One region of the Citrobacter portucalensis genome, then DNA from elsewhere that is predicted to be linked to it. Evidence: predicted binding sites of a transcription regulator. Region 1 holds the regulator's gene; the other holds the start of a gene.
What was found. The regulator PurR, encoded in region 1, represses purine synthesis genes. The targets are predictions, from matches to a motif close to CANGCAAACGTTTGCNTG.
Positions count from the first base shown of each region.

Region 2: pyrC (dihydroorotase) is a predicted target of PurR. The motif match lies at 11,844-11,861, and genes of this name have one in related genera.

Region 1 covers NZ_CP092466.1:2,764,154-2,779,003, forward strand. Annotated here, with positions in the region: gene LY264_RS13430 (TetR/AcrR family transcriptional regulator) at 1-313, shown strand, start outside; gene nemA (alkene reductase) at 368-1,465, shown strand; gene gloA (lactoylglutathione lyase) at 1,563-1,970, shown strand; gene rnt (ribonuclease T) at 2,066-2,713, shown strand; gene grxD (monothiol glutaredoxin 4) at 2,767-3,114, opposite strand; gene LY264_RS13455 (C40 family peptidase) at 3,449-4,279, shown strand; gene sodB (superoxide dismutase [Fe]) at 4,407-4,988, shown strand; gene LY264_RS13465 (MFS transporter) at 5,028-6,197, opposite strand; gene cydH (cytochrome bd-I accessory subunit CydH) at 6,373-6,462, opposite strand; gene purR (HTH-type transcriptional repressor PurR) at 6,760-7,785, shown strand; gene punR (DNA-binding transcriptional activator PunR) at 7,782-8,714, opposite strand; gene punC (purine nucleoside transporter PunC) at 8,827-10,032, shown strand; gene cfa (cyclopropane fatty acyl phospholipid synthase) at 10,323-11,471, shown strand; gene LY264_RS13495 (riboflavin synthase) at 11,513-12,160, opposite strand; gene mdtK (multidrug efflux MATE transporter MdtK) at 12,378-13,751, shown strand; gene LY264_RS13505 (RluA family pseudouridine synthase) at 13,788-14,486, opposite strand; gene LY264_RS13510 (PhzF family phenazine biosynthesis protein) at 14,616-14,850, shown strand, end outside.
Region 2 covers NZ_CP092466.1:3,179,042-3,193,891, reverse strand. Annotated here, with positions in the region: gene mdoH (glucans biosynthesis glucosyltransferase MdoH) at 1-653, shown strand, start outside; gene LY264_RS15645 (YceK/YidQ family lipoprotein) at 754-957, shown strand; gene LY264_RS15640 (MysB family protein) at 958-1,335, opposite strand; gene LY264_RS15635 (sensor domain-containing diguanylate cyclase) at 1,938-3,359, shown strand; gene mdtG (multidrug efflux MFS transporter MdtG) at 3,424-4,644, opposite strand; gene LY264_RS15625 (Kdo(2)-lipid IV(A) acyltransferase) at 4,800-5,720, opposite strand; gene trhO (oxygen-dependent tRNA uridine(34) hydroxylase TrhO) at 5,941-6,993, shown strand; gene LY264_RS15615 (YceI family protein) at 7,039-7,614, opposite strand; gene LY264_RS15610 (cytochrome b) at 7,616-8,182, opposite strand; gene LY264_RS15605 (YceO family protein) at 8,445-8,558, opposite strand; gene solA (N-methyl-L-tryptophan oxidase) at 8,614-9,729, opposite strand; gene bssS (biofilm formation regulator BssS) at 9,843-10,097, opposite strand; gene dinI (DNA damage-inducible protein I) at 10,438-10,683, opposite strand; gene pyrC (dihydroorotase) at 10,749-11,795, opposite strand; gene LY264_RS15580 (lipoprotein) at 11,901-12,461, opposite strand; gene mdtH (multidrug efflux MFS transporter MdtH) at 12,576-13,784, opposite strand; gene rimJ (ribosomal protein S5-alanine N-acetyltransferase) at 14,047-14,631, shown strand; gene LY264_RS15565 (YceH family protein) at 14,666-14,850, shown strand, end outside.

The sequences.
Region 1 (14,850 bases):
GTTTAGTCAGCACGGCATTATTAGCGGCTGTTTAACAGTAAAACTGTCTGCCGAAGTGTGCGATCTGTCAGAAGATATGCGCACTGCGATGGATAAAGGCGCGCGGCACATTATTGTGCTGTTAGCGCAGGCGCTGGAGAAAGGTCAGGCCAGCCATTGTCTGTCCTTTGTTGGCGAGTCGTTACAGCAGGCGCAGGTACTGTATGCGCTGTGGCTTGGCGCAAACCTGCAGGCCAAGATTTCTCGTAGCGCCACTCCGCTGGAAAACGCGCTGGCGCACGTTAAAAACATCATCACAACGCCTGCCGTTTAACAGGCGTTTTTATTTTCTTTATTACTAGACGACCGGTCTATTCAGGAGTGCCACATGTCATCTGAAAAACTGTTTTCCCCACTGAAAGTGGGTGCTATTACGGCAGCAAACCGCGTATTTATGGCGCCACTGACGCGTCTGCGCAGTATTGAGCCTGGCGACATCCCTACTCCGCTGATGGCCGAGTATTACCGTCAACGCGCCAGCGCGGGGCTTATCATCAGCGAAGCGACGCAGATTTCCGCACAGGCGAAAGGCTATGCCGGAGCACCCGGCTTACATAGCGAAGCGCAAATTGCCGCATGGAAGAAAATCACTGCTGCCGTACACGCTGAGCAAGGTCATATTGCTGTCCAGTTGTGGCACACTGGACGCATCTCTCACGCCAGTCTGCAGCCAAACGGTCAAGCTCCAGTTGCACCTTCTGCGATTAGCGCTGGAACCCGCACCTCGCTGCGCGATGAAAACGGCCTGGCAACGCGTGCCGATACCTCAATGCCACGCGCGCTGGAAACTGAAGAGATTCCGGGCATCGTTAATGACTTCCGTCAGGCGATAGCAAATGCGCGCGAAGCGGGTTTCGATATGGTTGAACTGCACTCTGCCCACGGCTACCTGCTGCACCAGTTCCTGTCGCCAACGTCTAACCAGCGTACCGATCAATACGGTGGCAGCGTCGAAAATCGTGCGCGTCTGGTGCTGGAAGTGGTTGATGCCGGTATTAAAGAATGGGGTGCCGATCGCATTGGTATTCGCGTCTCCCCGATTGGCACTTTCCAGAACGTAGACAATGGTCCGAACGAAGAAGCCGATGCGCTGTATCTGATTGAACAATTGGGCAAGCGTGGAATCGCTTACCTGCACATGTCTGAGCCGGACTGGGCCGGTGGCGAGCCGTATTCCGATGCGTTCCGCGAAAAAGTGCGCGCGCGCTTCCACGGCCCTATCATTGGTGCTGGTGCTTACACCCCAGAAAAAGCAGAAGCGCTGATCGAGAAAGGTCTGATCGACGCCGTTGCTTTTGGTCGCGCCTATATTGCTAACCCGGATCTGGTGGCGCGTCTGCAACGCAAAGCAGAACTGAATCCGCAACGTGCCGAGAGCTTCTACGGCGGCGGCGCGGAAGGTTACACCGACTATCCTACCCTCTAACGTCACAATCTCCGTTCTGCCATTGATAGCGGCGTAACAACGCCGCTATACTAAAACAACATTTTGAATGTATTAGCCATTTTCGAAGGGGAAAAAGATGCGTTTACTCCATACCATGCTGCGCGTGGGTGACCTGCAGCGTTCCATCGAGTTTTATACCAACGTGCTGGGCATGAAGCTGCTGCGTACCAGCGAAAACCCTGAATACAAGTACTCTCTGGCTTTTGTCGGCTACGGTCCTGAAACCAGTGAAGCAGTAATCGAACTGACCTATAACTGGGGTGTCGACAAGTATGATCTGGGTACTGCCTATGGCCATATCGCCCTGAGCGTAGACAACGCGGCTGAAGCCTGTGAACGTATTCGCCAGAATGGCGGTAACGTAACGCGTGAAGCAGGTCCAGTAAAAGGCGGCACCACAGTGATTGCGTTCGTTGACGATCCGGACGGCTACAAAATTGAGTTGATCGAAGAGAAAGACGCCGGGCGCGGCTTGGGCGATTAATCACCCCCTCGGGCGCAGATCGTCTGTGCCCATAGTTTTATACTCATCATTTTGCCATAATACGCGCTGCAATTTTCCCGTATTAAGAGACCCAGATGTCCGATAACGCTCAACTTTCCGGTCTGTGTGACCGTTTTCGTGGTTTTTATCCTGTCGTCATTGATGTCGAAACCGCAGGGTTCAATGCCAAAACCGATGCGCTGCTTGAGATTGCCGCCATCACACTGAAAATGGATGAACAAGGCTGGCTGATGCCGGACACGACGTTACATTTCCACGTAGAGCCGTTTGAAGGTGCCAATTTGCAACCGGAAGCGCTCGCCTTTAACGGTATTGACCCTAACAATCCGCTACGCGGTGCGGTCAGCGAATATGATGCTTTGCATGCCATCTTCAAAATGGTGCGTAAAGGCATTAAAGACAGCGGCTGCAATCGGGCAATCATGGTGGCGCATAACGCTACGTTCGACCACGGTTTTATGATGGCGGCGGCAGAACGCGCCTCGCTCAAACGTAATCCGTTCCATCCATTTGTCACCTTTGATACGGCGGCATTAAGCGGCCTGTCACTGGGGCAGACTGTGTTGTCAAAAGCGTGCCTGGCGGCGGGAATGGAGTTTGACGGGAATCAGGCGCACTCGGCGCTGTATGACACCGAACGTACGGCCGTGCTGTTTTGCGAAATCGTTAACCGCTGGAAACGTCTCGGCGGTTGGCCTCTTCCCGTGCCTGAAGAAGCGTAACGGCGACATAAAAAAAGCGACCATTTCAGGTCGCTTTTTTACTTCTGCTGGTATTACTCAGCGTCCGGCTCTTCGGTTTTGTATTTCGCTGCTGTTTCTTTAATCAGCTGCTGCAACTCACCGCGCTGGTACATTTCGATCAAAATGTCACAACCGCCAACCAGTTCACCATCAACCCACAGTTGCGGGAAGGTCGGCCAGTTTGCGTATTTCGGCAGTTCGGCGCGAATATCCGGGTTCTGCAGAATATCAACGTAAGCAAAGCGTTCACCACAGGCTGACAGCGCCTGCACAGCCTGTGCGGAGAAACCGCAGCTTGGCAGTTTAGGGGAACCTTTCATGTACAGGAGAATCGGGTTTTCAGCGATCTGGCGCTGGATTTTTTCGATAGTGGTGCTCATTATCTTGCTTCCTTAAACTTCTTTTACGGCAGTAGTCTGACATTGTAACGGGTCAGACAGGCAACGGAAAATAACATTTTCATTACGCGTTATTATTTTATCCCCTGACGCTAAAAGTTGCATTCACAATCTCACTTATCCCCTTCAAACATGTGGATTTGATTATCCGTTCACCAACTCAAACGTTAATTGCTGTTTTTTTTTGCGGTCGGTTACGAAACATAGTTTTAAACAAAAAAAGCTATTAACTTTCCCTCTTTCTATAGATTAGAATCGTCAAGTTTTGAAAATCACACGCAGGCACGATAGACCTGCCTTACCAGAGGACTGCTCAGTGGCGCGGATAAACCGAATCTCGATCACGCTCTGTGCTTTGCTTTTTACTACACTGCCTTTTACGCCTATGGCTCATGCTTCCAAGCAGGCCAGGACGACACCTACCAGTACTCACCCACTCAAGACGGTAGATAAAAAGAAAAGCGCAACAACCAGCCAAAAAACAACAAAGACCAGCAAGAAAACGGCGACAAAGACCACCAGCAAAACCAGCACCAAAACCGCTTCCTCTTCTAAAAAACGCACAGCCGCTCCGGCAAAGTCGACTAAAACTGCAAATCGCCGTGGTAAAACTGCCGCAGCACAAACCGCAGCCGTTACCTGGACGGAAAAATGCACACCGCGCAAAGGTCATAAACCACGCTGCGTGAAGGTGAAAACCACTGCACCGACTACGCTTGCTGACGCACATAAAGTGAAAGTGCAGAAAGCGACTAAAACCGCTATGTCCACCTTGATGAACCAAATCGGCAAACCTTATCGTTGGGGCGGCTCCTCGCCAAGAACCGGGTTTGACTGCAGCGGTCTGGTTTATTACGCCTATAAAGATCTGGTGAAGTTCCGCATTCCGCGTACCGCGAATGAAATGTACCATCTGCGTGATGCCGCACCAATTGAACGTGGCGAACTGAAAAATGGTGATCTGGTATTCTTTCGTACCCAGGGTCGCGGAACAGCCGATCACGTCGGCGTCTACGTCGGCAACGGTAAGTTTATTCAGTCACCGCGCAGCGGGCAGGAAATTCAAATCACCTCTCTGAGCGAAGATTACTGGCAGCGCCACTATGTGGGCGCTCGTCGGGTAATGACGCCAAAAACAATTCGCTAAAAACTTACCCTACAGAACATGCTGTAGGGTAAGTTCTTCTTTTGCATAACCTTTCAATTTGCTACCCTATCCTTACTCACAATGAGGCTATTGTGTGTACTCAATATAAATAATAAGGAGAGAAGCAATGTCGTTTGAATTACCTGCATTACCGTATGCCAAAGATGCTCTGGCACCGCACATTTCTGCCGAAACGCTGGAATATCACTATGGCAAACACCATCAAACCTACGTGACCAATCTGAACAATCTGATTAAAGGCACGGCGTTTGAAGGCAAATCACTGGAAGAGATCGTTCGTAGCTCTGAAGGCGGTGTATTCAATAACGCAGCACAAGTATGGAACCACACGTTCTACTGGAACTGCCTGGCACCAAACGCAGGTGGTGAACCGACCGGTAAACTGGCTGATGCAATTGCCGCCTCCTTTGGCAGCTTTGCAGATTTCAAAGCGCAGTTCACCGATGCCGCTATCAAAAACTTCGGTTCTGGCTGGACCTGGCTGGTAAAAGGAACGGATGGCAAACTGGCTATCGTCTCCACCTCCAACGCAGGTACTCCGCTGACTACCGACGCGACGCCGCTGATGACCGTTGACGTATGGGAACACGCCTACTACATCGATTATCGCAATGCCCGTCCTGGCTACCTGGAACATTTCTGGGCACTGGTGAACTGGGAATTTGTTGCGAAGAACTTCGCAGCATAAAAAAGATAACGCAGAAGGACTTCCTTCTGCGTTTTTGCATTAATTCGCGGTAGTGAAAGCCTCTTCAGGCTGTCTTCTTGCGGAAATGAACACCAGTAGCAGCGCAAGACCCGCCACAATCGCCCCCATCACCGGTACAAAACTGTAGCCCAGGCCGCCAGATATCACCGCCCCACCGGCCGCAGCCCCCAGAGCGTTCCCCAGATTAAACGCGCCAATATTGACTGACGATGATAATCCAGGCGCTTCGCTGGCAACGCGCATCACACGCATCTGCAACGGTGGAACGACCGCAAACGTCGCCGCGCCCCAGACCACCATACTGACCGCCGCTCCCAGCTCATTACGCGCAAGGAAAGGAATGGCCAGCATAATAACCATCAGCAGCAGTAAAAAGCCTTTCAGCGTACCGTTGACTGAACGGTCAGCCAGTTTGCCGCCAAAATAGTTACCGATCGAGAAGCCAACGCCTATCAACACCAGCATCCCGGTAACAAATGCCGGTGTAGCATGAGTGATAGTATGCAGAACCGGCGAGATGTAGGTATACAGCGTGAACATCGCCCCTGCACCCAGTACGGTAGTCAGTAACGCCGACAACACCTGTGGGCGCATCAACACCGCCAGTTCGCTTCGGACATCCGGGCGCTCTCCTGCTCCACCCTTGGGTAATGAGAAGAACAGGCTGACCATCGCAATGACGCCCAGCCCCGCAGTGGCCATAAACGACATGCGCCAGCCGATGGTTTCACCAAGCCAGGTCGCCGCCGGAACGCCGCCAATATTGGCGATGGTTAACCCCATAAACATCGTTGCCACGGCGCTGGCCTGCTTATGTTTGGGTACCACACTGGCTGCAACCACAGAACCGAGACCAAAAAAGGCTCCATGGTTAAGACTGGTCAAAATACGCGATAGCATCAGCGTGGTGTAATCCGGCGAGATAGCCGAAAGAACATTACCCAGCGTGAAAATCGCCATCAGGAATATCAAAGCATTACGTCGCGCACGATGAGACAGCAGCAATGTCATCAGCGGTGCACCTACCATCACACCTACCGCATAAGCGCTGATCAGCATGCCAGCCGCCGGAATCGAGACGTCCACACCTTTGGCAATGACGGGCAACAACCCCATTGGCGAAAACTCGGTGGTGCCAATACCAAACGCCCCGATTGCCAGCGCCAGTAAAGGGTAATTGATTTTCATATTTCGACTCCATATCGTCGAGCCGTGGCACGACATAAAATAAGAGTCAAAAGCATGACATTGATCGCAAAATTAATAAAGTTAACAAAACTGCAAAAGACTTTTGCTTATTCGCAAACAATAGCGGGGAAAAACGAGTCGAAGGGATGAGGGAGAGCTAACTCCCTCGGGGAAATCAATGCAGCGCTGCGGTCAGACCACCCGCGACGATCAAACCCAGAACAATAATGGTAGTCACTAACGAAAATTTCAGATCGGTGCTCATCAAGTTTTCTCCTTTTTATTCCCACACAAAAAGTGATATTGCGCATTTTTACACACTTGAAAGCAAAAATCTCTCACGATTTATATTGATAACTGCTTTTAACTCTTCCCCTTTTCGTTAAGATCAGACAAAATTCCACGCTTACTTGATTAGCGTACCGGCCATTGACCCCTTCCTGACGTTCCGTGTCGTTTTCCCGGCGTGCCGCAACCCTTACGTTGCGATAAGGGTGTGTAAAGGCAAACGTTTACCTGGAGTATTCTCAGGAGCTTAGGATATGGTCTGGAGTGAGATGTAATGGCAACAATTAAAGATGTAGCGAAGCGAGCAAACGTTTCCACTACAACCGTATCACACGTAATTAACAAGACGCGCTTTGTCGCGGAAGAAACACGTAATGCTGTCTGGGCAGCAATCAAAGAACTGCACTATTCTCCGAGCGCAGTTGCCCGCAGCCTGAAGGTAAATCACACCAAGTCTATCGGCTTGCTGGCGACCAGCAGCGAAGCGGCCTATTTCGCCGAAATTATCGAAGCCGTTGAGAAAAACTGTTTCCAGAAAGGCTATACCCTGATCCTGGGTAACGCATGGAACAGTCTCGAAAAACAGCAGGCTTATCTGTCGATGATGGCGCAAAAGCGCGTTGATGGTCTGCTGGTGATGTGTTCTGAGTATCCGGAGTCGCTGCTTTCGATGCTCGGAGAGTATCGCCATATCCCGATGGTCGTCATGGACTGGGGCGAAGCAAAAGCCGACTTTACTGATACGGTCATTGATAACGCCTTCGAAGGCGGTTACATGGCGGGCCGGTATCTGGTAGAACGCGGTCATCGTGAGATTGGCGTGATCCCTGGCCCAATGGAACGTAACACCGGGGCCGGGCGTCTGGCTGGCTTTATGAAAGCGATGGAAGAAGCGCTGATTAAAGTGCCTGAAAACTGGATTGTCCAGGGCGATTTTGAGCCTGAATCCGGCTACCGCGCCATGCAGCAAATTCTGTCGCAGTCTCATCGTCCGACCGCGGTCTTCTGCGGTGGCGATATTATGGCAATGGGTGCGCTGTGCGCCGCTGACGAAATGGGACTGCGCGTACCGCAGGATGTCTCACTCATCGGCTACGACAACGTGCGCAACGCCCGCTTCTTCACGCCGGCCTTGACGACCATTCACCAGCCGAAGGATTCACTGGGTGAAACGGCCTTCAACATGCTGTTAGACCGTATCGTGAATAAACGTGAAGAGTCACAGTCTATCGAAGTGCATCCACGCCTGGTTGAGCGTCGCTCCGTTGCCGACGGTCCGTTCCGCGATTACCGCCGTTAAGCCTGTTGTGCGGGAGTCTCATCTGGCTCCCGCAGCCATTCCTTGTTCAACGTTTCACTATCTCCTAAATAGTCCAGCAGCCAACTCAATGCCGGTGACGTATCGTTCTGCTGCCATGTCAGGCAGCATGCGGCATCAGGAAAAGGGTTCTCCAGTTGCAGCGCAACCCATTTACCGCTATCGATCCACGGCTTGGCAAAATGCGTCGGTACCATGCCCACGCACAATCCCGCGGACAAACAGGTCGCAGAAGATTCCCAGTCCGGCACGACGACGCGCTTTTGGTTGTCCAGCAGCCAGGTAATACGCTTCGGCAATGTTCGGGAGGTATCTTCGCGCACCAGTGACGGCCAGTTGCGCAACGTGTCATCACTTAACGGTCCAGGCATTGACGCTAGTGGATGATGGCTGGCTACCACGCAGCTCCAGCTCAGCATTCCCATATCGCGGAAGGTATAGCGCCCCCCGACCGGAATGGCCTGTGTGGCCCCGATGGCCAGCTCCACACGCCCATCAGACAGTGCGTCCCACACGCCGTTAAACACTTCCTGAAAAACTAACAACTCCACATCATCAAAGTGACGGTAGAAATCCACGATCATCTGTCGGGTACGATCCGGGCGGACAATGTTATCGACGGCGATCGCCAGCTGTCCGCGCCAGCCGTTGGCAATTTGCTGACATTGCTGGCGCGTGATCTGCATTTTTTTGATAACAGAGCGGCCTTCTTTTAAAAACCATGCCCCGGCAGGCGTTAATTCCACATCCCGATGGCGTCGCTCAAAAAGTGGCACCGCCAGCCACTCTTCCAGCTGGCGCACGGTGTAGCTTACCGCCGAAGGTACACGGTGCAGCTCCTGCGCGGCCGAACTAAAACTGCCGTTACGCGCAACCGCATCAACCACTTCAAGTGAATATTCCGACCACATATTCTGCCTGCAAAAAATTTGAAATCAGTAAGCAAATATTAGCGTTTCACAGCGAGAATTACACTCACTACACTCAGCGGCATTGTTCTACTGCTAAAAAAGAGAAATGATGATGCAACCTGGGAAAGGGTTTTTAGTCTGGCTGGCAGGTCTTAGCGTGCTCGGTTTTCTGGCAACGGATATGTATCTACCCGCCTTTGCTGCTATTCAGTCCGATCTGCAAACACCTGCATCTGCCGTCAGCGCCAGCCTGAGCTTGTTCTTAGCGGGGTTTGCCGTCGCGCAACTGCTGTGGGGGCCGCTTTCTGACCACTATGGCCGCAAGCCTATTTTGCTGCTGGGTTTATCTATCTTCGCACTGGGCAGTCTGGGCATGCTATGGGTTGAAAACGCCACTGGTCTGCTGGTACTGCGATTTGTTCAGGCCGTTGGCGTCTGTGCGGCATCGGTTATCTGGCAAGCGCTGGTTACCGATTATTATCCTTCACAAAAAGTAAACCGCATCTTTGCCACTATTATGCCGCTGGTCGGGTTATCTCCTGCACTCGCCCCGCTATTAGGTAGTTGGATCCTGGTACATTTTTCCTGGCAGGCCATTTTTGCCACTCTGTTTGCCATTACTCTGATTCTGATGCTTCCGGCTCTGCGTCTAAAGCCAACGGCTAAAGCGCGCGATGACAGCCAGGATAAACTGACTTTCGCCACCTTGCTGCGCTCGAAAACTTACCGTGGAAACGTGCTGATTTATGCCGCCTGTTCCGCGAGCTTTTTCGCATGGCTGACGGGTTCCCCGTTCATCCTCAGCGAAATGGGTTATAGCCCAGCGGTAATTGGTCTGAGCTATGTTCCGCAAACTATCGCCTTCTTAATTGGTGGTTACGGCTGTCGTGCAGCGCTGCAAAAATGGCAGGGTCGTCAGCTGCTGCCCTGGTTACTCATTCTGTATGCCTTCAGCGTTGTAGGCACCTGGGCGACCGGCTTTATTCATCATGTTGCATTGGCTGAAATCCTGATCCCATTCTGCGTTATGGCGATTGCGAACGGCGCGATCTACCCTATCGTTGTCGCGCAGGCATTACGCCCTTTCCCACAGGCCACGGGACGCGCAGCCGCATTGCAGAATACGCTGCAACTGGGTTTATGCTTCCTGGCAAGCCTTGTCGTTTCTTGGTTGATTGCCACCCCGCTGCTCACCACCACCAGCGTTATGCTGACAACAGTATTGCTGGCTGCAGTGGGTTACAAAATGCAATCGCAGAAAACTGACGCCCCGCAAACAGATGATCGTGCGCAAGTTGCCCACGGAGAGTCGCACTAATAATGGTTGCGGGCACTTAGTTAGCCCGCTAACAATTATCGGTTGAATCGTCAAAAATTCAGGCATATACTGATTTACAGTTGTTAAAAAAACGATAATTTTAATGCGTTAACGGGGACAAGAACGTTCCCGTTTTACCACGGATGGCCTTTTCGGCAAGGGTTTCTCCCTTCCTCTGTTCTACGTCGGATTATAGATTCGCGGATTAATTCCGTGAGATTTCTCACAAAGCCCAAAAAAGCGTCTACGCTGTTTTAAGGTTCTGATCACCGACCAGTGATGGAGAAGCTATGAGTTCATCATGTATAGAAGACGTCAGCGTACCGGATGATGACTGGTACCGCATTACCAATGAATTATTGAGCCGTGCAGGTATTGCTATTAATGGCCCTGCACCGGCTGATATTCGAGTAAAGAACCCCGATTTTTTCAAACGCGTATTGCAGGAAGGATCGTTAGGGTTGGGTGAAAGTTATATGGATGGCTGGTGGGAATGCGACCGGCTGGACATGTTTTTTAGTAAAGTCTTGCGCGCCGGTCTTGAAAACCAACTCCCCCGCCACTTTAAAGATACGCTACGTATCGCCACGGCTCGCCTGTTCAATTTACAGACCAAAAAACGTGCGTGGATGGTCGGCAAAGAACATTACGATTTGGGCAACGATCTCTTTACCCGCATGCTTGACCCCTATATGCAGTATTCCTGCGCCTACTGGAAAGATGCCAACACTCTGGAATCTGCCCAGCAGGCGAAGCTCAAAATGATTGCTGAAAAATTGCAACTGAAGCCAGGAATGCGGGTGCTTGATATTGGCTGTGGCTGGGGTGGTTTATCCCAGTTTATGGCATCGCAATATGGCGTGAGCGTGGTGGGTGTGACCATTTCGGCAGAACAGCAGAAAATGGCACAGGAACGTTGTGCGGGGCTGGATGTCACCATTTTGCTGCAGGATTATCGCGACCTGAACGACAAATTCGACCGCATTGTCTCCGTCGGCATGTTTGAACATGTTGGACCGAAGAACTACGCCACCTATTTTGAGGTGGTCGATCGTAATTTAAAACCGGATGGTCTCTTTTTACTGCACAGCATCGGCTCCAAAAAAACCGACAATAACGTTGATCCGTGGATCAATAAGTATATCTTCCCAAACGGGTGTTTGCCGTCAGTTCGCCAAATTGCCAACGCCAGCGAACCGCATTTTGTGATGGAAGACTGGCATAATTTTGGCGCGGATTACGACACGACGCTGATGGCATGGCACGAGCGTTTCATGAGATCCTGGCCTGAAATCGCCGATAACTATACCGAACGTTTCAAACGGATGTTCAGCTATTATCTGAACGCCTGCGCCGGGGCGTTTCGTGCTCGAGATATTCAGCTATGGCAGGTGGTATTTTCCCGCGGTGTTGAACACGGTCTGCGCGTTCCCCGCTAATCTTTTTCGCCCCCGTAGCAACGGGGGCTTTACTCTCAGGCTTAGGCTCCCGCTTCGCCCGTTATGTTGCTGATGGCGCTTTCACGCGCCGCCAGGACACGCTCAACGGTATCAACCACCGCCTGCGTTTGGGGATCGATTTCGATATTAACCCGTGCGCCCAGCTTTTTCTTGCCAAGCGTCGTACGCTCCAGCGTTTCCGGGATCAAATGCACACAGAAACGTGTCGGCGTCACTTCACCGACCGTCAGACTGATACCGTCAATACCAATAAATCCTTTGTACAGGATATATTTCATCAGCGACGGATCCTGGACTTTAAACCACACCTGACGGTTATTCTCCGAGGTCAGAATTTTCGACACTTCGGCAGTGGTCATAATATGGCCCGACATTAAATGTCCGCCAATCTCATCACTGAATTTTGCCGCACGTTCAACGTTAACCAAATCTCCAACCTTCAGATCGCCCAGGTTGGTGATACGCAGCGTTTCTTTCATCAGGTCGAAGCTTATCTGGTTACCGTTAATTTCGGTGACCGTCAGGCAGCACCCATTGTGGGCAACCGATGCACCGGTCTCCAGCGCATCCAGCATATATTCAGGCAACTCCACAACATGCGTACGAAAATTTGGTTTTTCATCAATGGACACCAATTTTGCGGTGCCCTGCACAATACCCGTAAACATACTTCCTACTCCTGAACTCAATTAAGACATCTCTGCACAGCACAATAGCAGGTGGAAATTCAGGTTGCCAGCAATGCGCCACCAGCGCCTGTTTTTTCACTGGAGAATTACGTATTCCTCGCTACAATAGACTGAAATTTCCCCTGCTTTTTCTCCTTGCTGCCATATAAGGCGGCTTTTTTAGTCTCTCAAATAACAACAATATAGTGGTGTACACGTGCAAAAGTATGTAAGTGAAGCGCGTCAGTTATTAGCTCTGGCAATTCCGGTGATTCTTGCGCAAATCGCTCAAACCGCAATGGGATTCGTTGATACCGTCATGGCGGGCGGATACAGCGCGACGGATATGGCGGCAGTCGCCATTGGTACGTCCATCTGGCTACCGGCCATTCTGTTTGGTCACGGACTACTGCTGGCGTTGACGCCGGTAATTGCGCAACTCAATGGTTCCGGACGCCGCGACCGTATCGCCCATCAAATACGTCAGGGATTCTGGCTGGCGGGCAGCGTCTCCGTGCTGATTATGGTTGTGCTATGGAATGCGGGGTACATTATTCGCTCCATGCATAACATCGACCCGGCACTGGCGGATAAAGCCGTTGGCTACCTGCGTGCCCTGCTGTGGGGCGCACCGGGTTATCTGTTCTTCCAGGTAGCCCGTAACCAGTGCGAAGGATTAGCCAAGACTAAACCGGCGATGGTGATGGGATTTCTCGGCCTGCTGGTGAACATTCCGGTTAACTATGTTTTCATCTATGGGCATTTAGGCATGCCGGAACTGGGTGGCGTGGGTTGTGGTGTGGCAACAGCAGCGGTTTACTGGGTGATGTTTATCGCCATGCTCTCTTACATCAAACGTGCGCGTTCAATGCGCGATATCCGTAATGAGCGTGGTTTCCAGAAACCTGACACCGCAGTAATGAAGCGTCTGGTACAGCTGGGTTTACCTATCGCGCTGGCGTTATTTTTCGAAGTGACGTTGTTTGCGGTGGTCGCGCTGCTGGTTTCTCCACTGGGGATTGTCGACGTAGCCGGACACCAAATCGCACTGAACTTCAGCTCGTTAATGTTCGTCCTGCCAATGTCTCTGGCTGCCGCCGTCACCATTCGTGTCGGTTATCGTCTGGGCCAGGGTTCCACGCTGGATGCGCAAACCGCAGCCAGAACGGGTCTGGGTGTTGGTGTGTGCATGGCGGTCGTAACGGCAATTTTCACCGTGACATTCCGCGAGCATATTGCCCTGCTCTATAACAATAACCCGGAAGTTGTCGCCCTGGCGGCTCAGCTCATGTTACTGGCCGCTGTGTATCAAATTTCGGACTCTATCCAGGTTATTGGCAGCGGGATCCTGCGTGGTTATAAAGATACGCGTTCCATTTTCTTTATTACCTTTACGGCATACTGGGTGCTGGGTCTGCCGAGCGGTTATATTCTGGCGCTTACCGATCTGGTAGTTGACCGGATGGGACCGGCGGGATTCTGGATGGGCTTTATTATCGGCCTGACCTCTGCGGCGATACTGATGATGCTGCGGATGCGGTTTCTGCAACGCCAGCCGTCAGCGGTTATTTTACAACGCGCTGCGCGATAACCTCATAAAAGCCGCCGCCAGGCGGCTTTTTTCGCCTCAAAAGGGGCTGGCGTTTTTGGCGTTCATCCACGCTTCACTAATGGGATGCCTGAAATGCAGTTCACTGGCATGTAGCATCAGCCGTGACGTTTGTTCAGTCCCCGGCAGCAGACGCCCACCGTACAGATCGCACCCCAAAATAGGATGTCCCAACTGCTGACAATGGATCCGTAGTTGATGGGTGCGCCCGGTTTCAGGGGTCAGTTGCACCCGCGTCAAGGGGAGCAACGTCCCCTCTTCCTGACGATGATAAAAACGCTCGACAACCTGATAGCGCGAGCGCGCGGGTTTGCCGTTGAGAGCACAAATCGACATCAATGGAAACAGCGCCGGGTCTTTGGCAATCGCGGCGTCGATAACCCCTTCGTCGTTCTCCAGATGCCCGCATAACAGCGCGCTGTACACCTTAGTGACCGTACGCTGGCTGAACTGCTGGCAAAGCGCAGCGTTGATAGCCTTGTTACGAGCGACTACCATCAGCCCAGAAGTGCCGAAATCTAGCCGATGTACCAGCGTGCAGCCAGGGTAAATCTGTACCAGGCGGTGATGTACCGAATCGAGATTCTGCGGATTTCTCCCCGACAAGCTAAGCAGTCCGCTGGGTTTATTGATGAGCACCAGATGCTCGTCCTGATAGAGGGTCTCTATCTCGTCATGGCAAGGCGGGGCAATAAAGGTATCGAGGATCGTAGACATCAGGCGGCCAGAATGAAGTGTGGGCACGGATGATAACGAATTTTCACCGCAGTGGCGAATCGGGGCGCTGACACAATGACTGGCATGGTAGAGTGTGATTTATCCTGAGTGCGATGAGAGGGTTACTCTGTGCAACAAATCGATTTTTACATGGTGGATGCCTTTACCACCACGACGTTTAGCGGTAATGCCGCAGCAGTCTGTCCGCTCACGGACTGGTTGCCCGATGAAACATTATTAAAGATGGCGCAGCAGCATAACCAGTCAGAAACCGCTTTTTTTGTCGCCAATGAGAATGGTTTTGAGCTGCGTTGGTTTACCACTCAGGGAGAAATCAATCTTTGTGGACATGCCACGCTTGCCG
Region 2 (14,850 bases), 410 kb from region 1:
CCGTCTTCGTTGTAAGCGCCTTCCTCGGTTGGGAAGTTGTGTGGAATTCACCGCAGCGTGATGACGATTCGACCCCGTGGGGTGAAGCGTTTATGCGTCACGGTTCTCAGTTACTGCTGGGGCTGGTGTGGGCTGTGGGTATGGCCTGGCTGGATCTGCGTTTTCTGTTCTGGCTGGCACCGATTGTCTTCTCGCTGATCCTGTCACCGTTTGTTTCCGTGATTTCCAGCCGTTCCACGGTGGGGTTACGTACCAAGCGCTGGAAGCTGTTCCTGATCCCGGAAGAGTATTCTCCGCCGCAGGTGCTGGTGGATACCGATACCTATCTGGTGATGAACCGTAAACGTACGCTGGACGATGGCTTCATGCATGCGGTGTTTAATCCGTCGTTTAACGCACTGGCCACGGCTATGGCGACTGCACGCCACCGCGCCAGCAACGTGCTGGAGATTGCACGCGATCGTCATGTGGAACAGGCACTGAACGAAACGCCGGAGAAACTGAATCGCGATCGCCGCCTGGTGTTGTTGAGCGATCCTGTGACCATGGCGCGTTTACATTACCGTGTCTGGAATTCACCTGATAAGTATTCTTCGTGGGTGAACTACTATCAGGGACTGACACTGAACCCGCTGGCGCTCAGGAAAAAATAAGCGTTCTGTAACGTGAAAATACCGGCCTGGTGCCGGTATTTTTTTATATTGAATAGAATGAGTCGTGAGGTAGCCGGTGCGAATATTGGCTGTAGGAATAATGATCTTCTTCCTGAGCGGATGCGGCAGCATTATTAGTCGTACCATCCCAGGGCAAGGACACGGAAACCAATACTATCCTGGCGTGCAATGGGATGTTAGGGACTCCGCATGGCGCTACGTCACTATCCTCGATCTGCCATTTTCGCTGGTGTTTGATACGTTGCTGCTGCCGCTCGACATACATCATGGACCTTACGAGTAATTATCGCTCATCCCATTCATCGGCTGCGGCCTGTCCCTCTTCAGTATCAAGGGGAGGTTCCAGCTGGAATTCACCTTCATCCCACTCGTGAAGCGTATTTTCTTCCTGCCACTCCTGGCGGATTTCAATTTCATCATAGTCGCCATCAAAAACGCTCTGGGCCGCTTCTCCGCTCAGGATTGGAAGACATTCACCATCTACATCATCCTCGTCAGCAAAGAATTCCGCCTGCCACATAATGTCGCCATCCTGTAGCACGTATTTTTGGACGCTTAGCTGTTGAACGCTGGCGTTGTCTGACTCAAGGTCAGGGTTATCAGCCAGAAACACTTCACGAGCTGCATCAATAGCCTCTTCCAACGTGGCATAAAAATTCATGTCATTCTTTGCCATATTTCTTCTCCTAAGGCGAACAATAAAGAGGGATGATTCAATCTATAGACGGCGATCCGCAGAGCGTCAAACCCGCTAGCTGCGTGACTAACCCAATCAGATGATTACTGCCTGCAATGCCTACGAGACCAGGTGAAAGTAACTTCGGTAGTTTATGAAAAAATTTACATTGGCAGATACTGAAGTCGATGTAATATCAGGAAAAAAATTCAAGAAAAAAGAGTAATGTATGTGGTTTGCAATGTAGTAATGAAAATCAAAAAAATAAAAGCTGGCGTTGTATAAGAAAATCTTCAGTGTTAAACGTCATTTTTTATGTGTTTTAGAGGGGGAATGCGATTGCTTATGAATTAATATTGCATAACTCAATCAAAGTAAAGGAGAAAATTAATGCCCAATACGGAAGTGTTGCAGAGGTAATCAATGAAAGTGGCTAAACTTAGTGGTGTCTTTGGTAGTGACAAAGTATCTTTTGTGTGTGTTTTTTTTGAATGGTGTGAGTGATACTAACATAGTATACATAATAAAAAATTATTAATGACAAAGGTTATAAATCTATAAGAAACCATTAAATAAGAAATGAATTAATGTCATTGAAGTTGTGCGGGTTTAATAGTTTGCAAAATCTTATGCTTTATTATATAAAATGCAAAATTAAGAATGCCCTCAAGGTTGTTATGGATAACGGTAATTCAAATAATGGAAAGTTAATGGCTTTCTATATAATCTGTTTGGCTATCTATGTTCTTGGCGGTTTGTGTCTTACGCAATTTAAATTAACGATGCAAAGTGTCCCGCAAACAGTATATCTGATTATAATTGTAGGATTGTTCTTTTTATATGGGATAATTTTTCTGTTTATGTTGTTTCAGTATCTTTGTAGAAAAGATCTCACCTGCCTCATGATATTAGGTATGGCGTTTCTTGGAAATAACATTTTTTTCGTCGAGACTATCTACATCGTTCAGGACTTGATTAATGATTATGCTTCAATCGAAAAAAGAACTAACGATATTGCTATATTCTATTACTTTCGGCAGATTAGTTTCATCGCTCTGCTATTTATTTCATTGAAATCTTATAAAGTATCCTCGACAGTTATTGAAACCAAAGAAAGAGAACCTTGCTATATCGTTCTGTCTTGTATAATCATGCTTGTTATCGCGGTGGTGGCGCACGCTCTGGCCAGTTACAACCCTAATTTTACACTCGAGATCACAAGCCTGAAGCCTGATAATGTCACTGTGCACTGGCATATTGGGTACATTTATTCGCTTATTGTATTCTGGGGACTGGTCCTGTTGTATTTAATCATTAAAACCAGAACGCATAACATCCTGTGGAAAAGTATAGGGCTACTGTGTTGCTCAGCAATATTGACCAATGTACTACTTCTGAGCCTGGATGAATATAGCATGTATATTTGGTATGTTAGCCGGGGGATTGAGGTAATAAGTGCCCTGTGTATAATCTCAATACTGATGTACAACACCTTCATCATCTTAAAAAAAGAAACGGATTCAGCTATTAAAGACGCAATGACTAAAATATATAATCGTAAACTATTCTATAAGTCATTAAAATCATCATTAGCAAAAGGCGCAGTATGTGTAATGGTTCTGGATATTGATAAATTCAAACGGATTAACGATACCTACGGTCATCAGGAGGGTGACAGAGTAATAATCAGTATTGTTGATATTATCAATAAATCAATCAGAGATACGGATATTTTTGCCAGAGTAGGTGGCGAAGAATTTGCGATCCTTCTTAAGTGTAACGATAAAGATGAGGCAATTGTTGTTGCAGAGCGAATTAGGCGAAATGTAGAGAATGGTACGACAATACCAAACTCATATGAGTTAAAGGAAAAAATGACGATCAGTATCGGTGTATATTGCAGCAAAATTGATGATGAATCTGCGGATAAAGTTGTTTCATACGCCGATGCCGCTTTGTATGAAGCCAAAAATTCTGGCAGAAATAAGGTGTGTTACTATTATCATTAAGGTTGAAATATACGCCGTGTAAGATAAGTTTATTATTCCGAACCGGCGAATACAAATACACAAATCATCCCACGATCTCTGTACTCCGACGACGGCGCAGGCTATTCCACGAGTACAGGGCGTTAAACAGTACGACGCCCGCGGTCACGCAGAAAACAGCGCGAAAGCCGTAATTGGCGGATATTGCCGCCCCCATTAATGGTCCCGTTACGTTGCCGATGTCGCGAAATGACTGGTTGTAACTGAAAATACGTCCAGCTATTTGATTGGTCGAGTTGTAAACCAGCAGCGTTTGTACCGCCGGGAGCAGAGCGCCGTCGGCCGCACCCAATAAAAAGCGCAGAACACCAAGCTGCCAGGGCGTATGGACAAATGACATTGGAATAAGCAGTAACACAGAAACGATCAGCGCGACGATCAGGATCTTCTCCGGGCCAATTCGATCGCCTAATCTGCCAAGCTTCGGGGCGCTGATTAATGCCGCAACGCCGGGGACAGAGGCTATCATCCCACTGATAAACGCAATATTGCTGACGTTGCCAGCCAACTCTCGAACGTACAGGGTCAGTATTGGCGCGATAGAACCGGTGGCTACCTGAATGATCAAAGTGGTGATAAACAGGCTCAGCACCAGTTTGGGGTTCTTTAAAGAGGCCACGACTTCACGAATGTGCAGCATCTCTTTCTTGCTCACTGGCTGGAAACGCTCGCGGATAAAAAATAGCGTCAGGATGAAGCAGACCAGCAGCACGCTGGCGGTAATGAAAAATACAGGGCGTAATCCGTACTGATCCGCGAGCAGTCCGCCCGCTAGCGGCCCGAGCAGTGCGCCACTAACGCCACCGGTTGAAAGCGTTCCCAGTGCCCAGCCGCTTTTATTGCGTGGAACCTGGGTGGCGATCAGTGCATTCGCATTGGGGATGAATCCACCAAGCAGCCCTAACAAGGCGCGCAGGATTAAGAACTGCCAGATATTTTGCGCCAGTCCCATCAGCAGCATCACAATTGCCATGCCCAACGCGGAACGCAGCAGCATGATTTTTCGTCCTTTGCGATCGGCAAGGCCACCCCAGAAAGGAGAGGCAATGGCTGAAAAGAGAAAGGTAATGCTGAAGACCAGGCCTGACCACATATTCAGGGCGCTATGGCCCGTGACGCCGAGACTCTCGACGTAAAGGGGCAAAAAGGGCATGACCAGGCTAAATGCTGCGCCGGTTAAAAAACAACCTAACCAGGCAACGGTGAGGTTGCGTTTCCAGTTTATGGGGGCATCTGAGGGTGACATAGCGATCCGCAGTGTGATGCGCTGTTTGCGCTATCGATTGAATACAAGTAAGCAGGCTAATTATGCGCCTGGTTGATAGTTGCTGCAATGCGGATAGCAGTTAAACCTAAAGCGGGCAGGGAAGGTGTTGCAGCCCACAGGACTGCAACCGTGTTTTAGTACAGGGAAGGGGAGCCTTCAGGACGCGTCTTGAAGCGACGATGCAGCCACATATACTGTTCTGGCGCCATCATTATGCATTGCTCAACAATTTTGTTCATCCACGCGGCAGTGGTTTCTGCGTCGTCCAACGGTGGTGAGCATTCTGGAGGCAACATAATCAATTGATACCCTTTACCGTCAGGTTTGCGGCGGGGAACAAACGGTACCAGGCAGGCATTGGACATGCGCGAAAGCATCCAGGTCCCTGAGGTTGTTGCGGCTTGTTCAACGGCAAAAAGTGGTACAAACACGCTGGCGCGAGGGCCGTAATCATGATCCGGCGCGTACCAGACCACTTCGCCCTTTTTCAAGGCTTTAATCATCCCTTTCAGGTCTTTACGATCGAGCATTGATTTATTCGAGCGCATGCGGCCCCAGGTTTGTAGCCAGTCCAGCAGCGGATTGTCGTTAGGGCGATACACACCAATACCCGGCTCCTGCAAGCCAAACTGGCGCGCACCCAGTTCCAGAGTCAGAAAGTGCAGACCCACTAACAGAATCCCGCGTTTTTGCGCCTGAACGTCACGGATATGTTCCATTCCGATCACTTCCGTCCAGCGCGAAATACGCTTATCGGACCAAAACCAGGCCATCCCGGTTTCCATTACGCCCATGCCTACGGATTCGAAGTTCTTGACGACCATCTGCTGGCGTTCCTGCTCACTCATCTGCGGGAAGCACAGTTCCAGATTTCGGGAAACAATTTTTGCCCGACGTTTCATCAAACGTAGCGCCAGTCGACCTAACGCACAGCCCAACTTAAAGAGGATGGGGTACGGTAACTGCACGATTAACCAAAGGATGCCAATACCCAGCCAGGTTAACCAATAACGTGGATGCAGTAACGCAGCCGAAAACTTGGGTAAATTCGTCATGTCTATCCTGTCTTCAAACGACCAATTCCCTGTATTGTCGCATTTTTTCGCGCGTATCAAAAATTTGTGACGGGAGAACGGTGATTAATTCCGCAATTGTTGTTGCGATTTTATCGTGAAGTATGAAATGTAGCGTAAAATGTGTGGATGTAAATTGGCGATGTTTGCTTTATTATGCCGCCGATTTTCATTTATTCCTTATTTGCAGGATACGTACACCATGCCAGTGTTACACAACCGCATTTCGAACGACGCCCTCAAAGCCAAAATGCTGGCCGAGACCGAGCCGCGCACGACGATCTCATTCTATAAATATTTCACCATTGCCAATCCTCAGCACACGCGTGATGCGCTGTACCAGATGTTCACCGCATTGAACGTCTTTGGGCGAGTATATCTTGCCCATGAAGGAATTAACGCGCAAATCAGCGTACCGCAAAGCAACGTCGAGGCATTTCGCCAGCAACTATATGCGTTTGATGCTGCATTGAAGGATTTACGTCTGAATATAGCGCTGGATGATGACGGTAAATCGTTCTGGGTACTGCGTATGAAAGTCCGCGAACGTATCGTGGCGGATGGTATTGACGATCCAGACTTTGACGCCAGCAACGTGGGGGATTATCTCAAGGCTGCAGAAGTAAACGCCATGCTGGACGATCCTGACGCGGTATTCATTGATATGCGCAACCACTATGAATATGAGGTGGGTCATTTCGAGAATGCGCTGGAGATACCGGCAGACACGTTCCGCGACCAGTTGCCGAAAGCGGTTGAAATGATGCAGGCGCATAAAGATAAAAAAATCGTGATGTACTGCACGGGTGGGATCCGCTGTGAGAAAGCCAGCGCCTGGATGAAACACAATGGATTTAGCAAAGTCTGGCACATTGAGGGCGGTATTATTGAGTATGCCCGCAAGGCGCGTGAACAGGGGCTTCCGGTACGTTTTGTCGGTAAAAACTTTGTCTTTGATGAGCGTATGGGCGAAAGGATCTCTGAAGATGTTATCGCACATTGCCATCAGTGCGGCACGGCGTGCGATAGCCATACTAATTGCAAAAATGATGGCTGCCATCTGTTGTTTATTCAGTGCCCGGCTTGTGCGCAGAAATATAAAGGCTGCTGTAGCGAGCTGTGTAGCGAAGAGAGTGAGTTGCCGGAAGAGGAACAACGGCGTCGTCGTGCGGGGCGTGAAAATGGCAATAAAATCTTCAATAAATCACGCGGTCACCTGAATACCAAACTGGGTATTCCAGACCCTGCGCAATAACATGATGCCGGATGAGGGGCAGAACCTCATCCGGTAATTCATGCGTTACTTCTGCTGAACACCTTCCACTGAGATGATCAAATCGACTTCCTGCGATGCAGGGCCGAGATCGGTGGTGATGTTGAAATCCTTAAGCTTAATCTTACCTTGTGCTTCAAAACCAGCGCGCGTACCGCCCCAGGGATCGCCACCCTGACCGATGAGCTTCGCGTCAAGCGTAACCGGTTTGGTAACGCCGTTCAGGGTCAAATTACCGGTGATATCCAGGTCATTCCCCTCTTTTTTCACGCTGGTGGAACTGAAGGTCGCCTGCGGGAATTTTGCCACGTTAAGGAAATCTGCACTGCGCAGATGCTTGTCGCGTTCGGCGTGATTAGTGTCAACGCTGTTGGTGTTGATGGTTACGTTAACCTTATCGGCTGCGGGATTTTTCTCATCAAAGGTAAACGTACCGTCGAAATCTTTGAAAGTGCCGTACAGCCAGCTGTAACCCAGATGCTGAATACGGAAATTAACAAAGGCATGCTGTCCTTCCTTGTCAATTTTGTAATCTGCCGCCACGGCCGACCCGGTGGTGAATAAAAGAGAAGCGAGTGTAAGTCCCAGCAGGTTTTTTTTCATTTTAAGCTCCATAGTCAGATGACGATTTTCCCAACATGCGATTGAGGGTATCGTCGTTATCAATAAAGTGATGTTTCAGGGCCATCAGTCCGTGTAGTAGGGATAAAATCACCACGATCCACGCAAGCCACAGGTGCAAGCTACCGGCGAGGTCGGCCTGGGTACCCGCATTGGCCAGGGTGGCAGGAATGTCAAACCAGCCAAAGACGCTTATCGCTTTGCCATCTGCGGTGGAAATCAGATATCCACTGATGACAATCGAAAAGAGCAGCAAATAAAGTGCGAGGTGACCCAGTGCCGCTGCGATACGGGTCAAACGGGAGTAGCTTGCCAACGCAGCAGGCGGAGGGGAGAACAACCGCCAGACAACGCGGATAACCAGTCCCATCATGAGTAGGATGCCGATGCTTTTATGCAGTTCGGGGGCCTGGTGATACCAGCCGTCGTAATAGCTGAGCGTGACCATCCATAACCCCAACGCAAACATGCCATATACAGCAATCGCAATCAGCCAATGTAATGTGGCTGACACTACGCCATAGCGCTGTGGAGTATTATTGAATTGCATAAGCACACCGATTGATATTTCAGAAGTGAATGAAAATGGCGTGTAAAAGACATTAATGCAACTAATAAATAACAATAGTGATGATATTTATTTTTTGTTCAATAAAGTTGACTGATTGTTGAGGTAATCATCAAGGGATTAGTGCGAAAATATGTGGCGGGGCTTAGTCTATGGGATGTTATGGTTTTTGTTATTATTCAGTTTATTGCAATGAAAATTAAGCTAATCTCAATTTTTGTCAATTATTGTCAGCGCGCAGGAATCAGAAAAACATAATATATATTACATCCATAATGGCCAGCAGTGACCATAAAATAATGTAGAGCATAAGATGCTCGCGAATATTATTAACCAGATAGTGAAAGATACGGCGCATTGACGTTATTCCTGTCATTAAAAATGGCCTCACCAACGAGGCCATTCATTTATTATCACTTAAAACGGCTTAGCCTGAAGGGGGTCAGGTCAAAGTCAGACGGTTTGTCCTGAGCGAAGTCTGCCGCAATCTCTCCCAGTACAGAGGCAAACTTAAAGCCATGTCCGCTCAGTCCGGTAATGATCAGCGTGTTGTCATGTTCCGGCAGAGTATCAATTATAAAGTCTTCATCTGGTGAATTATCGTAAGTGCAGGATGCGCCGTGCAGGCAACAGCCAACGCCAGGCAGAATTGTGCGCAGGAATGGGAAGGCTTCAGAACCGTCGCTGGCTACAGCGGCAAATGGCTTACGCTCTTCTGCAGAATGGATTACCTGTCCGCCATTGTGCTTACCAATTTTCAGCTCGTCGTTTTCAGCCGGGAAACCGTAGTATTGATCGCCATTTGGCAGCTCGCCGGTGAAAGCCGGGAAGTTATTCTTAACGCTGTAGCGCCCATCGGCCTGATACCAGGCGAACACTTTGCGCACCGGTTGTATCGGTAGTTCAGGGACTAAAGCCTGCACCCAGGTACCGGCGCTGATCACTACTTTTTTCGCATGGTAGTCACCGTCAGCCGTTTCTACCGTGATGCCATCATCACCGTGATGAATTGCGCTGACCGGGCATTTAAACAGTTGCGCACAGCCTGCTTCTTCCGCCAGACGGATCCAGGTTTTAATTGCTAACTCACTGCGTAAAAAACCGGACTCCGCTTCAAACAGACCGATATAGTTGTCAGGAACGCGAATTTCCGGCCAGCGAGCCATGATGGCCGCTGCATCTAATTGTTCAACGTTAAGTTGCCACTGTTTTGCGCTTTGCGCTGCAGTTGCTATGAAGGTTGACCCTGCCGGACCGAGGTTGATAACTCCGGAGCGAACAAAAATCGGTTCTTCATTATGGGTGGACAGTTCATCCCACAATGTTTGCGCACGTAGCACCAGCGGAACGTATTTTTCGCCTTCGCCATAAGCATGACGAATTAATCGAGTATCGCCGTGGTGGCTGCCCTGTTGATGTGGTGGCATATGCGCATCGATCATCAGAACCTTCAGACCGGCACGAGTGGCATAGTATCCAGCTGCGGCGCCTACCGAACCGCTGCCAATAATGATTAAGTCGTATTTCATCCGCTTCTCTCTGCAATCGCGATAGTAGAAGGGTAAATAACTGACCTGGAATATTCAACCTGGAAATAAGAAAGGCACCGCTAAGGTGCCTTTGATGGTTGGATGTATCAGGTTTAATGTCGCTGATACTCATTTACCTGGTAATCGCCAGATTCAATTTTGGCGATTCCTGCTTCTAATATCGAAATAAATTGCCTGGCAACATCAGTGGTTAACCAGAGCGTTTGACCAACTTCAGTCCCATCCGGGTCAGGGCGGTTCGGGGTTTGGTAGTGCAAACGCAGCATCAGCGCATCGTAGCTATCAACAGTGCTGATGTCCCACCCTACAAGCGGATGAGTCTGAATGACTTCATTATTCTTTTCCATCATGCCCCCTAATTCGTGTTACTAGACAACGGTTTTCGAGGTTCAATGCGTTTTTTTCTGAAGCAACTTCAGTATATCAATAAATAAGGGTATTCATTGAAAATTTAAAGAGGGAAGGGCATAAAATTTTTGTTTTCAGCGTTATCTGACTAAGAAACCGACATGTTATTCATTTTTTTTTAGTATGTTGCACAATTATTTTGTTGTTTTGGTTAAAAGATAATCGGTGGGTTAATATTAAATTAAATGCTCGTCAGAAGAAATGCGCGATTGATTACAAGATAGCGTGTATAAAAAAGCCGGGGCGACCCGGCAAACAAACATCACTGCATATCGTTATTTATTCGTTGATGAACCAGTCATCCGCGCTTTCCCAGGTTTCCTGTAGGATCTCGCTGATGCGTTCTTTGTCCTCTTTGGTCGCGCCAATAACCGACAGATTGTTTGCGCCGGCATAACGGACGGTAACGTTACCTTCGTTATCCGGAAAATGGTGCTGAATACGGCGGGAGAGTTCACCTGCCAGTGCGTCAATTGCACCGGCAGGTAAAGGTGAAGTTTTGGCAATAGTGACTTCAATACGCATAGTAGCCCCCTGTTGAACATGCTGTTTATTTATACAGTTATTCGAATCAGTTGGCTACACTTTTTTTAGCTTTTTACTGACCAGCGTACCGTTTCGCCACCCAGGAAAGGCACCAGCGTATCGTCTTCCAACGCTATGCTCTCAGGAACAAGGTGCTCCATGCGTTCCAGCTCAATAAAGGTCTCATTTACCGGCAAACCATAGAACTGTGGGCCGTTGAGTGAGCAGAAGGCTTCGAAATGGTCCAGCGCATTCATCTCTTCAAACACGGTGGCATAGCTGCCTAGTGCGGTCGGTGCATTAAAGCATCCAGCACAGCCACAGCTTGACTCTTTGCGATGACGTGCGTGCGGCGCTGAGTCGGTACCGAGGAAGGCGCGCGTAAACCCGCTGGCAACCAGTTCACGCAGCGCCTGTTGGTGGACGTTACGTTTGAGGATCGGCAGGCAGTACAGGTGAGGACGAATCCCGCCAACCAGCATGTGGTTGCGGTTAAACATCAGGTGCTGTGGCGTAATAGTCGCTGCCAGAAGCTCGTTACCGTCGCGCACGTATTCGGCAGCATCTCTGGTAGTGATATGCTCGAATACTACTTTCAGCGATGTCAAACGCTGGCGCAGCGGTTCCATCACCGTTTCAATAAAGCGCGCTTCGCGATCGAAAATATCGATATCTGCATGCGTCACTTCGCCGTGCACCAGCAGCGGCATACCCAATTTTTCCATCCTCTCCAGCACCGGCATGATGGCGTCAATAGAGGTTACGCCATGCGTCGAGTTGGTGGTGGCATTGGCCGGATAGAGTTTTGCTGCGGTGAAGACGCCTTCGTTAAATCCACGTTCCAGCTCGTTGGGATCCAGCGTATCCGTTAAGTAGCAGGTCATTAATGGTGTGAAGTCGTGTCCGGCAGGTACCGCGTCAAGAATGCGCTGGCGATAAGCAATAGCCGCGTCAACCGTGGTGACGGGCGGTGCCAGGTTCGGCATGACAATGGCGCGACCATAAATTTCACTGGTGTAGGGCACGACAGTTTTTAACATGTCGCCATCGCGAAAGTGAAGATGCCAGTCGTCTGGGCGGCGGATCTTTAAAACCTGGGATGGTGCAGTCATCAATATGCTCCGGCTGAGGATAGTCTTTTTTGCCGGAAACAAAGGATAAGCGGAAACGTTTTCGTTTGCACGAAAAAAAAGGGCGCATCGGCGCCCTCAGTTTTATTAGTCGGTGAACGGGATGATGATTTCCCCCGGTTTCACCTCAATTCCCTTCGCCAGTTTTTTCGCCAGAGCTTCACCCTGGCTACTGTCATCCTGCAGAATGTAGGCTGGCTGCTGGTTGAAATAGTTACGCAGCGACTGGTTTAAATAAGGCATCAGCGTTTGCAGTACCGACTGCATTTTTTCTGGTGTCACGGTCGCATCCACGACTTCCATCTCTTGCAGATAAATTGCGCCTTTCTCTTTGTTAAATACCGGTAAGGCTTTTAACTTCAGCTTCATGGTTGCTTTCTGGCTGCCAAACAGGGAATTCATGTCCAGGTTGGCGTCACCGGTCAGGGTCACTTTATTGGGTTCTTCACGGCCAATCTGACTGGCGAGATTATTTAGTACGATGTGTGCTTCAGCAACGCCGGGCAAGCCGATATCTTTAGAAAAGTTATTATGCTTTGCCAGGGCCTGATTAATTTCTTGCTCGCTAACTGTGTATTGCGTGAGTTGATTACAACCAACCAACAGGCCGCTGACAATCAGTGCAGCGGCAAAAAAAAACTTTTTCATGGGGTTCCTCAACATGATGCATGTGGCGTAATCGTGACACAAAGCATCATCGAGTACCAGCGTCCCGGACGCCAGCAGAAAAAACTGAAAAGCGCCCGGAAGCAGGTTCGGCTATCAGGCGTCTGGCTCCAGCATGCCTCTCGTTGGGCGTTTGAGACTGAATTGCCAGCCCAGCGCCAGGAAGGTGATGAGGCCGATAATACCGAGCATCATCCAGGGCAACTCAGGCTGTGCCAGGGCCTTGCCCATGTCAAACAGCCAGCCGCCGCCGATATATCCAATTGCGCCACCGATAGCGAGCCCCAGTCGACTGAAGCCCATATAGCTTCCTCGGGCACGTGCATTCGCCAGTGAGGCGCTAAGGGTTTCACGCGCGGGTTCGGCGATGATCGAGCCAATATAGAACGTACAGATCAGGGTGAACAACTGCTGCAAATTCCCCACCAGACCGATCGGCATCATGCTCAGAGACATCACCAGCAGACCGGCCATCAGACGATGTTCAAGGCGAAAACGTTTTTCACTCCAGCGGGCAATTGGGTAGAGCAGCGTCAATGAGAGGCACGCCTCGATGGCATACATCCATTTCACAGCGGCCGGTGAACCTGCGATGTCGTTCACCATGATTGGCAGCATCAGCATCGCCTGTACCGCCAGCATGTAATAGCCCGCCAGCGTCAGCACATAGGTGACAAAGCGCTTGTCATGCATCACGTGGCTCATCCCTTCGCGCACTGGAATTTTCACCGTCGACAGCTTCCATGCCGGGAGCAGCCAGGCGTTAAACGCCGCGCACAGAACGAACAAAATTGCGCCGGTGGCACAGACGAGACGAAAATCGTATTGCAATAACCAACTGCCAAGCAACGCGCCAACCACGGCCCCGGCGCTATCCTGCATCATCAGAATAGAGAAAAAGCGCCCACGCTTTTCCGGGCGGATCAGTTTAACCACCAGCGCCGAGCGGGGTGGGTCGAATAGTGTACCGCCCAGTCCGGAGAGAAAGCAGGAAAACCACAGCAGCCACGGCTCATGGGCAATGCCCATGGTGGCGAACCCGGCAGCGCGCATCAGCATGCCGGTGACGATCATCGGTTTTGCACCGAAACGGTCCGCAATAGCACCGCCGAAAATACCCAACCCCTGCTGGATAAATTGACGTAATCCTAGTGCAATACCGACCATCACGGCGGCCCAGCCCATTTGGTCGACGAAACGAATTGAGATCAGCGGGAAAACGACGAAGAAACCCAGCACGACCAGCATATTATCGATGAGAAGGAAGTATTTACCCAGGTTCCTTGCCTGCGAGACTTGCGACATTTCCCCTCCAGGGAAAAACTCGTCACTCTGGATAGAGTTTAAAAGATAAGCACCTCCTATTCTGCGGTGTCGTCATCGCTTTTCCCACCCTTCGCGGGACAATATTTTTTTATCAAAAGTCCGTCTTGATAGAGAGTTTTCATCAAAATGTGTGAATAATTCAAAAAATGGCATTTTGCTCTTTTCACAGGGCGTATTCGCACAGGTATAGTAATGCGAATAGCGTATTGATGAAGACGTTACGGGAAGGAGTAGGTATAGAATGTTTGGCTATCGCAGTAACGTGCCAAAAGTGCGCTTAACCACCGACCGCCTGGTCGTGCGTTTAGTGCATGAGCGTGATGCCTGGCGTCTGGCAGATTATTACGCAGAAAATCGTCATTTCTTAAAACCCTGGGAACCTATTCGCGATGAAAGCCACTGCTATCCGTCCGGCTGGCAGGCGCGTCTGAGCATGATCTCTGAGTTTCATAAACAGGGCACCGCCTATTATTTTGCGCTGCTCGATCCGGACGAAAAAGAGATTATCGGCGTTGCGAACTTCTCAAACGTGGTGCGGGGATCCTTCCATGCCTGTTATCTCGGCTACTCCATTGCGCAGAAATGGCAGGGGCAGGGGCTAATGTATGAAGCCTTAACCTCGGCCATTCGTTATATGCAGCGCACGCAGCATATTCACCGCATTATGGCTAACTACATGCCACATAATAAGCGCAGCGGTGACCTGCTGGCGCGACTGGGTTTTGAAAAAGAAGGGTATGCCAAAGACTACCTGCTGATTGACGGGCAGTGGCGCGATCACGTGCTGACGGCGTTGACCACATCAGAATGGACCCCCGGCCGCTAAGTTTCAGATGCAGCCATGATTAATGGAGAAGACGATGAAATACGAATTAACCGCCACCGAAGCACGAGTGATTGGCTGTTTATTAGAAAAACAAGTGACCACGCCGGAACAGTACCCACTCTCCGTTAATGGAGTCGTAACAGCCTGCAATCAAAAAACGAATCGTGAACCGGTGATGAACCTGTCGGAATCGGACGTGCAGGAGCAGTTGGATAACCT